Regions from separate parts of the Vibrio sp. R10-SG3-ISO10 genome, predicted to be linked through region 1. Evidence: predicted binding sites of a transcription regulator. Region 1 holds the regulator's gene; each other region holds the start of a gene.
The links. Region 1 encodes PurR, which represses purine synthesis genes. Its sites were predicted from a motif close to TNANGNAAACGTTTNCNTNA; they were not measured.
Positions count from the first base shown of each region.

Region 2: a site for PurR is predicted at 1,010-1,029, ahead of purM (phosphoribosylformylglycinamidine cyclo-ligase). Genes of this name have one in related genera too.
Region 3: a site for PurR is predicted at 629-648, ahead of AC6R16_RS21200 (NCS2 family permease). Genes of this name have one in related genera too.
Region 4: a site for PurR is predicted at 1,236-1,255, ahead of AC6R16_RS06485 (NCS2 family permease). Genes of this name have one in related genera too.

Region 1 covers NZ_JCBDHG010000020.1:321,468-323,674, reverse strand. Annotated here, with positions in the region: gene torD (molecular chaperone TorD) at 1-259, shown strand, start outside; gene purR (HTH-type transcriptional repressor PurR) at 471-1,478, shown strand; cyclic di-GMP riboswitch class I at 1,623-1,709, shown strand; gene AC6R16_RS11470 (TfoX/Sxy family DNA transformation protein) at 1,843-2,207, shown strand, end outside.
Region 2 covers NZ_JCBDHG010000020.1:73,208-75,414, forward strand. Annotated here, with positions in the region: gene purM (phosphoribosylformylglycinamidine cyclo-ligase) at 1-945, opposite strand, end outside; gene upp (uracil phosphoribosyltransferase) at 1,124-1,750, shown strand; gene rluF (23S rRNA pseudouridine(2604) synthase RluF) at 2,036-2,207, opposite strand, start outside.
Region 3 covers NZ_JCBDHG010000025.1:62,091-64,297, forward strand. Annotated here, with positions in the region: gene AC6R16_RS21195 (TonB family protein) at 1-591, shown strand, start outside; purine riboswitch at 690-789, shown strand; gene AC6R16_RS21200 (NCS2 family permease) at 844-2,207, shown strand, end outside.
Region 4 covers NZ_JCBDHG010000012.1:208,107-210,313, reverse strand. Annotated here, with positions in the region: gene AC6R16_RS06495 (aminoacyl-histidine dipeptidase) at 1-244, opposite strand, end outside; gene vcdP (small protein VcdP) at 710-796, shown strand; gene AC6R16_RS06485 (NCS2 family permease) at 1,276-2,207, shown strand, end outside.

The DNA.
Region 1 (2,207 bases):
TGAGCCGGCTGATCACATTGCCATTGAGCTGGATTTTCTCGGTAACCTTATCATTCGCTCTAATGAACTTGAGCAAGAGCGTCATATTGAAGAAGCGCTTATCGAACAAGAGAGCTTCATTCGTCAGCACCTTCTAAGTTGGACACCTAAGTTTTCGGCTAAGTGTCAAACGCTCGATGAATTCGGTTTTTACTCTGCGATCGCTTCTCTCACTGTGGCGTTCTTGGAGTTGGACTGCACATATTTAATCGGCGAATAGAGTCTGACAATGTGAACTGGCACAGGTCAGTTTGACGAAATATGTTTGCCCTAAGTCGGATTGCGGTCTAAAATCGTGACCGCAAACGATAAAAATGAACTATTCAAATACAAACCGCTAAATAAGAGCGGTTTTTGTGTTTCTGATACTTTCTGCCAACTTATTCTAAACTGAATATATTCTCGTGGCAGTCATCGACAGGACAAAATTTATGGCCACTATTAAAGACGTTGCTCGCCTTGCTGGTGTTTCAACAACCACTGTGTCTCACGTGATTAACAAGACACGCTTTGTTGCCGAAGCGACACAAGAAAAAGTGATGGAAGCGGTAACCGAGCTTAACTATGCACCGAGTGCCGTTGCTCGTAGTCTTAAGTGCAACACTACTCGTACAATCGGTATGTTAGTGACGCAATCGACTAACCTATTTTTCTCAGAAGTTATCGACGGCGTAGAAAGCTACTGCTACCGCCAAGGTTACACCTTGATTCTGTGTAATACCGGCGGCATCTATGAGAAGCAACGCGACTACATTCGCATGCTGGCTGAAAAGCGTGTAGATGGCATCCTAGTGATGTGTTCAGATCTGACTGAAGAGCTGAGCGAAATGCTCGACCGCCACAAAGACATTCCAAAAGTAGTAATGGACTGGGGTCCAGAGAGTTCTCAAGCCGATAAGATCATCGATAACTCTGAAGAAGGCGGCTATCTAGCGACAAAATATCTGATCGAGCGCGGTCATACTGACATTGCTTGTTTAAGTGGTCACTTCGAGAAAGCGGCGTGTGTTGAGCGTATTAGTGGCTTTAAGCGCGCAATGGCTGAAGCTGATTTATCAGTAAACGAAGATTGGATTCTTGAAGGCAACTTCGAATGTGATACGGCGGTACTGGCTGCGGATAAAATTGTGGCGATGGATAAAAAGCCAACAGCCGTGTTCTGTTTTAATGACACGATGGCGCTTGGCTTAATGAGCCGTCTACAACAGAAAGGCATTCAAATACCTCAAGACATCTCAGTAATCGGCTACGATAATATTGAACTAGCAGAGTACTTCTCTCCACCTCTAACAACAGTGCACCAACCAAAACGTCGCGTTGGTAAGAATGCCTTCGAAATTCTTCTTGAGCGCATTAAAGATAAAGAGCACGAAAAACGTGTGTTCGAGATGCACCCAGAAATTGTCGAGCGCAATACCGTTCGTAATCTAAATAAATAACCTTAAGTCAGACGCTTAGCTGGTAGTCGTACTATTGGCTAGGCGTATATCTCCCCTCTATTTATTGAACCAACATCACATTTATCCGATACAAACGTGATGTTCTGCGCAGATTTTATTTATTCTTAATGTGTTCGATTAATGCCACGAACAGGGCAAACCATTTCGAAAGGATGGGACGCAAAGCCTCCGGCCTTAAACAATTTATTGTCTGGTAGCGGGGTTGCCGATGGCGAATATGCAAACTGTCATACCGCTTTTACTTGCACTCGTATGACACCTTACTGACAATGTCTCTGCATAATTTTGCTAATCTCTCGGACCTGCATTGGTGGCGTATACTTATACACCGAGAAAACACAGCATGGATAAACCAATACTAAAAGACTCAATGCGTTTATTTGAGCAGTTAGGACATATTAAGTCTCGCTCAATGTTTGGTGGCTTTGGCATTTTTGCTGATGACACTATGTTCGCACTTGTCGTCAACGATAAACTACACGTACGCGCGGACGCGGCTCTCGCTAAACAGTTCAGGTCTCAAGGGCTAGAACCCTATGTTTACAAAAAACGCGGATTCCCCGTCGTGACGAAGTATTTTGCGCTTTGTGATGATTGGGCAGCTGACGCAAATAAAACCTTAAAGATTGCGAACGTCGCCTTAAAAGCAGCAAATCAAGAGAAGCAATGCCAATCGCAAGCGAAACCCAATCGTTTGAAAGATCTGCC
Region 2 (2,207 bases), 250 kb from region 1:
AGCATCTGCTTGATCTTTTGGTAGAGCAATAACAAGGCCAACACCACAGTTAAATGTGCGGTACATTTCGTGAGTGGTTACGTTGCCTTTTTCTTGTAGCCATTTGAAGATAACAGGCCATTCCCAGCTGTTTCCATCAACAACGGCTTTAGTGCCTTGTGGAAGAACGCGTGGGATGTTTTCCCAGAAACCACCACCTGTGATGTGAGAGATTGCATGGATATCGTGCTTCTCAATCATCTTAAGTGCTGATTTGATGTAAATTTTTGTTGGTTCTAGTAGGTGCTCACCAATAGTGCGGCCTTCTAGCTCTTCGTTTTTGTCTGCGCCAGATACTTCAAGAATCTTACGGATCAACGAGTAACCGTTTGAGTGTGGACCGCTTGAACCTACAGCGATAAGTGCATCACCAGCGGCAACTTTAGTGCCGTCGATTACGTCTTCTTTTTCAACAACACCGACACAGAAGCCAGCAACGTCGTAGTCTTCGCCTTCGTACATGCCTGGCATTTCAGCCGTTTCACCACCGATTAGCGCACAACCTGCTTGTACACAACCGTCTGCGATACCAGATACTACATCAGCAGCAGTATCAACATCGAGTTTGCCTGTTGCGTAGTAATCTAAGAAGAACAATGGTTCAGCGCCTTGTACGATTAGATCGTTGACACACATAGCAACAAGATCAACACCTATAGTGTCGTGCTTTTTCATATCCAGAGCTAAGCGCAGTTTAGTACCAACGCCGTCTGTACCTGAAACGAGAACTGGCTGTTTGTATTTAGTTGGCAGTTCGCAAAGTGCGCCAAAACCACCAATACCACCCATTACCTCTGGGCGACGTGTGCGTTTTACTGCACCTTTAATACGGTCAACAAGCGCATTGCCTGCATCGATGTCAACGCCAGCGTCTTTGTAGCTAAGAGAAGTGTTATCAGCACTCACAGGGAAGTCCTCTGGTTTAAAGTTGGATATGAAAACGGCGCTATTCTACCAGTGGATAAACACAGATAGCAAACGTTTGCGCAAGTTTTTTCTTTTGTCTTAGAACAAGAAATTGAGAACGAAATCGTTTATAATCTGAAGGTTTGTTTAAAAATCACCACATAAGCCGGAGATGGAAATGAAAGTTGTTGAAGTAAAACACCCTCTTGTTAAGCACAAACTTGGTCTAATGAGAGAAGGTGACATCAGCACTAAGCGCTTTCGCGAGCTAGCTACAGAAGTTGGTAGCCTGCTTACTTACGAAGCGACTGCAGACTTTGAAACAGAAAAAGTAACCATTGAAGGTTGGAATGGTCCAGTTGAAGTTGACCAAATTAAAGGTAAGAAGGTAACGGTTGTGCCAATCCTGCGTGCAGGTCTTGGTATGATGGATGGCGTTCTTGAGCACATGCCAAGTGCACGTATCAGTGTTGTTGGAATCTACCGTGACGAAGAGACGCTTGAGCCAGTACCATACTTCAACAAGTTAGCGTCTAACATGGACGAGCGTATTGCGCTTGTTGTTGACCCAATGCTAGCGACTGGCGGCTCAATGATCGCTACTATTGATCTGCTGAAAGAGAAGGGCTGTAAATCAATCAAGGTGCTAGTACTTGTTGCCGCTCCAGAAGGTATTGAAGCGCTTGAGAAAGCTCACCCAGATGTTGAGCTATTCACTGCTGCTATCGATGAGAAACTAAACGATAAAGGCTACATCGTTCCTGGTCTTGGCGACGCAGGCGATAAGATCTTCGGTACAGTATAATCTGAAGAAGCTAAGTGAATTAAAAGAGGAGCCTATCGGCTCCTCTTTTTGTTTAAGAGCGGACTTCGTCCTTGAGAGCGCTCCGCTGCGAGATCGGGCTGCGCCCTTCGAGATGTGTTCTTGGTAAGTGGTTTTAAAATTGCGGGCAGTGATATTTTTCTTAGGATCTAATTGTCTGGATATAAAAGAAAAGGGTTGGCACAGTGTGCCAACCCTTCAATATCTCTCGCTTCTCGCTTCTCGCTTCTCGCTTCTCGCTTCTCGCTTCTCGCTTCTCGCTTCTCTCTATTTCTTCAAACTCAAAGTGCCGCCAGAGCGTGGTTTTGCAGGGCGCTGTGATTTGTCACTTGCTGGCTTATAGAAAGTCTTACCTTTATTTGGCTTGGCTTTCGAGTCGCTTGAGTTGTTACCACTATTGCGGCCTTTCTTCGAGTTTGGCGCATGGCGGAACTCATCG
Region 3 (2,207 bases), on a different contig from region 1:
GAAATCGAGCCAGAACCAGACCAAAAAGAGGTGGAGCTTGCCTCCGAGCCACCACCTATCTTTGTCAAAGAGTCCAAGCTTGACTCTGAATTGGCCAAATCTCAGAACGTTGAACCGAGTGAAAGTACGTCTAGCGTTAGACAAGTTCCGGCAAAAGTTAAGCAAGTACCTCCAGCAAAACCGACTGTTTCTAAACCCGCTTCCGTTGCTCAAGTTGAACAAAGCGCACCTAAGGTTGAAGTGGAAAATCGGCAAGAGAAACTGCAAGGGGTCGCTGGGGCTTTCAGTCAGCACTTAAGGCAAGTGCGCTTAGATTGGAAACAACAGCTCGTATTGCATCTTGAACGGCATAAGCAATACCCGAGGCGTGCCAAGAGACTACGTAAACAAGGAGTGCCACTCATTACTTTTACCATGGACCGGGCTGGCAAAGTTTTAGGGGTAGAGTTGATTCGCAGTAGTGGTACAGAATCTCTAGATAGAGAAGCACTGGATTTGGTATTTAGAGCGATGCCTTTGCCTTCTCCACCAAAGGAAGTCGATGGTGAGACGTTAACTTGGACGGTACCTGTTCGGTTTTATGTTCAATAATGATTGTTACTCTTGCGGTGCTTTCTAGAAAATAGTACCAAGCAAACGTTTGCCAAAGTCTCACAAAGCTATTGAGTTTTTATTCGAGATCTTTACAATCCGCGCAAACGATTAAATGCTGTATATGTCTAATAAAATGGATTGGACGTTTCTACCACTGAGCCTACCTTAGTGACTACAGTAGCTTATGCGCCATCTCTTTTTGCAGCATTGAACCCGTTTACTGTTTACCCCACTTGTAAAGGTTTCATTGTGAGTCTCGAATCAACTCTAAAAGCCCAGAGTCAGTCTGGTGTGCTGAATTCAGTATTTAAAATTGCTGAGCGTAAAACAACCTTAGGTACCGAGCTATACGCTGGCTTTATTACCTTTTTGGCAATGAGCTACATTTTGGCGGTTAATCCAGCCATTTTGGGCGGCATACCAGGTATGGACAAAGGCGCTGTGTTTACCGCAACAGCACTGGCTGCGGCTATCGCGACTTTCATTATGGGTGTTTGGGGTAATTACCCAGTTATGCTTGCGCCAGGCATGAGTATGAATGGTTTCTTTAAAGGGATGCTACTCAGCGGCTCGGTCGCTTTGGTATGGAATGAAGCCTTATTTGGCATCTTTTTATCAGGTGTGCTCTATCTGCTTCTCTCCCTGACCAATATTCGTAAAGCTCTGATAGAGTCGATTCCCAACGATCTGAAGAACGCCATTACGGTATCGCTTGGTCTGTTTATCGCTTTTTTAGGTTTAAAGAACGCGGGCATCATTGTTGAGAACAAGTTTGTTTTGGTCGGTATGGGTAATATCACTGACCCTCAAGTCATCATTGCCTACATCAGTATTTTTATTGCCTTGGGCTGTATGGTTCGTGACATCAAGCTGGCGACTTTTATCTCATTTGTCAGTGCGATTCTGTTAACCGTTATCGCTGATATGGTGATGGGAACAAGCAATGCCCCAATTCCTGAGCAAATCGTGACGGCACCGCCAAGTATGGCGAGTACGTTTGGTGCTGTGTTTGATTTCTCTGGCCTGACTGCAGACAAGATGTTCGATCTGCTGTTTGTTGTGGTTATCTTCCTGATTGTCGATTTCTTTGATGGCATGAGCACGATAGTGGGTGTTGGCCGTGATGCAGGTATTATCGACAAAGATGGCAAAGTACCTAACGCTCGTTCAGCCCTAGTTGCGGATGCTGGAGGAACTGTGATTGGTTCGGTTCTTGGTACAACCTCGATTACTGCGTTCTCTGAGTCTGGTATCGCCTCTTCGCAAGGTGCGAAAACAGGTCTAGCGGCGGTAGTGGTTTCAGGCTTGTTCCTTGTTTCACTGTTTTTGTACCCTCTGTTCTCTATTTTCTCTGCAGCTATGGTTGCTCCGGCTATGGTCGTGGTAGGCATCTACATGATTGGTCGCTTAGGCCAGATTGATTGGGAGAAGAAAGAGTCTCGCATTGCTTCATTCTTTACCATTATGTTCACTGTACTGAGCTTCTCGCCAGCCAATGGTATGGCGATGGGCTTTATCAGCTATGCCTTCACTATGGTTGTTGCCGGTAAGGGTAAGCAGGTTCACCCGGTGATTTACGCCTTGTCAGCCATTTTCTTAGCCTATTTGCTGCT
Region 4 (2,207 bases), on a different contig from region 1:
CGATGTGTGCTTGCAGTACGACACCTTTCTTATTTTCCATGCCCGCTGTAGCAGGCTTTTTAATGAAAACGTTGCCCGTAGGATCGCGGCGAACATCTAAGCCTTGCTCTTTAGCCCAATCAACGATGTATTGTGCTAGGGCTTCTTCGTGTTTTGAAGGGTGAGGGATAGAACAGATCTTATCGAAAAATTGCCAAAGTGGAGCAGGTGATAAGCTGCTGATTTCAGAATGGAATTCAGACACGGATGACTCCTTAAAAAGAATAATGCCAGATTATGTGTTTGATTTTTGCTATTCATCTGGCACAAAAACCTAAATCTGACCTATTGGGTAGAGGAGCACAGAATAGCACTCCCTGACTAAAGGGTGTAGTAAAAGCGGCAAGCAAATGTTTCGATGTAATCACAAATTGTAGATTCTAATTGACACGGGGTGTGTTAATGATGAGGTGACGTTTGTACTAAACCCAAACAATAAATTGATACATCTGTAATTAAATTACAAATTTCATTTGATCTAAGTCAGTTTTTGAACTTTTTGTGACTCTTATCACTTTTATGCTTGTAATTAAATTTCTTTGGGGTATATTTATAACCAACTTCGAAAGCGAAGAGAAAATGCTCAAAGGATGAGTCCGATTTGTCGCCTCCAAGGAACCGAGAAATCAATATTTGTAATCTGTTTTAATTGATTTAGAAGGTGATAGTTATGAAAGGTTTACCAAGTGCAGCATTCTGGCTAAACAACTCTGTTTACACAGGCAGCTTTACTTACCCAACAAGCTTCGGTTACTAAACCCTAGCTTGTGACTCTCGAACAGTTTGTTCACCCCTATTATTGGAATTTTTTTACAGCTTTTATCGCTGACATGATTCAACCGCCACTCAAATTGAGTGGCGTTTTTTTATCTAAGCAAAAGTGCGCTCAAAATTTGCCCACAAACTCTATGGTTTCCCACCGCTAATTCATATCTCTCTGTTTTATTCGCATAAACACATATTGTGATAAGCATAAATATCCTAAATGCCGTTGAAAGTTTATGACATGGTATAAAAAAACACCTTTTTGAAATTTAATTCATAAAGGAAATTAATGTATGAAATATAAAGTTTTTTCCTTTGTTTCATCACTTGTGTTTTGTTTGAAATCGGTAATGAACAGTACAAATATTGATTAGAGTCTTAATTCTATCTGGAATTTACTATTTGATGACTTTATAATTCGTGCCAATCGATTACGCAACCGTTTACTTTTTACCCTTTTAGGATTCGATTATGTTCGAAAAACTGTTCAAGCTCAGTGAAAACGGCACAAACGTTAAAACTGAGATCATTGCAGGTGTGACCACCTTCTTGACGATGGCTTACATCATCTTTGTCAACCCTGCGATGCTTGCAGACGCTGGTATGGATAAAGGCGCTGTATTTGTTGCAACCTGTCTTGCGGCGGCAATTGGCTGTTTCATCATGGGTTTCGTTGCCAACTACCCAATTGCACTTGCACCTGGTATGGGACTTAACGCCTTCTTTACCTATGGCGTTGTTCTCGGTATGGGCCACTCATGGCAAGTCGCTTTAGGTGCTGTTTTTGTTTCCGGTATCATCTTCATGGCTTTGAGTATTTTCAAGGTTCGTGAGTGGATCATTAACTCGATTCCTATGTCACTGCGTACGGGTATCTCAGCAGGTATCGGTTTGTTCCTTGCGTTTATTGGCCTACAAAACTCAGGTATTGTGGTTGATAACCCTGCCACATTAGTTGGTCTTGGTCATATCACAGGCCTGCAACCTGCATTAGCGGCATTAGGTTTCTTCCTAACTATTGGCTTGGTTTACCGTGGTGTACGTGGTGCGGTAATGATTGCGATTCTCGCGATTACGGCATTGGGTTTGATCGTCGGTGACGTTCAATGGGGCGGAATTATGTCAACGCCGCCAAGTGTTGCTCCGACCTTTATGCAAATGAACATTGCTGACGTCTTCGAAGTCGGAATGATCTCGGTTGTGTTCGCTTTCCTATTTGTCGATCTGTTTGATACTGCAGGTACTTTGGTGGGTGTTGCGACAAAAGCGAACCTGATTAAAGAAGATGGCAAACTTCCTCGTCTAAGCAAAGCGCTACTTGCTGACTCGACTGCGACATCTGTTGGCGCAATGATTGGTACGTCAAGCACCACTTCTTATGTTGAGTCCACGGCTGGTGTTGC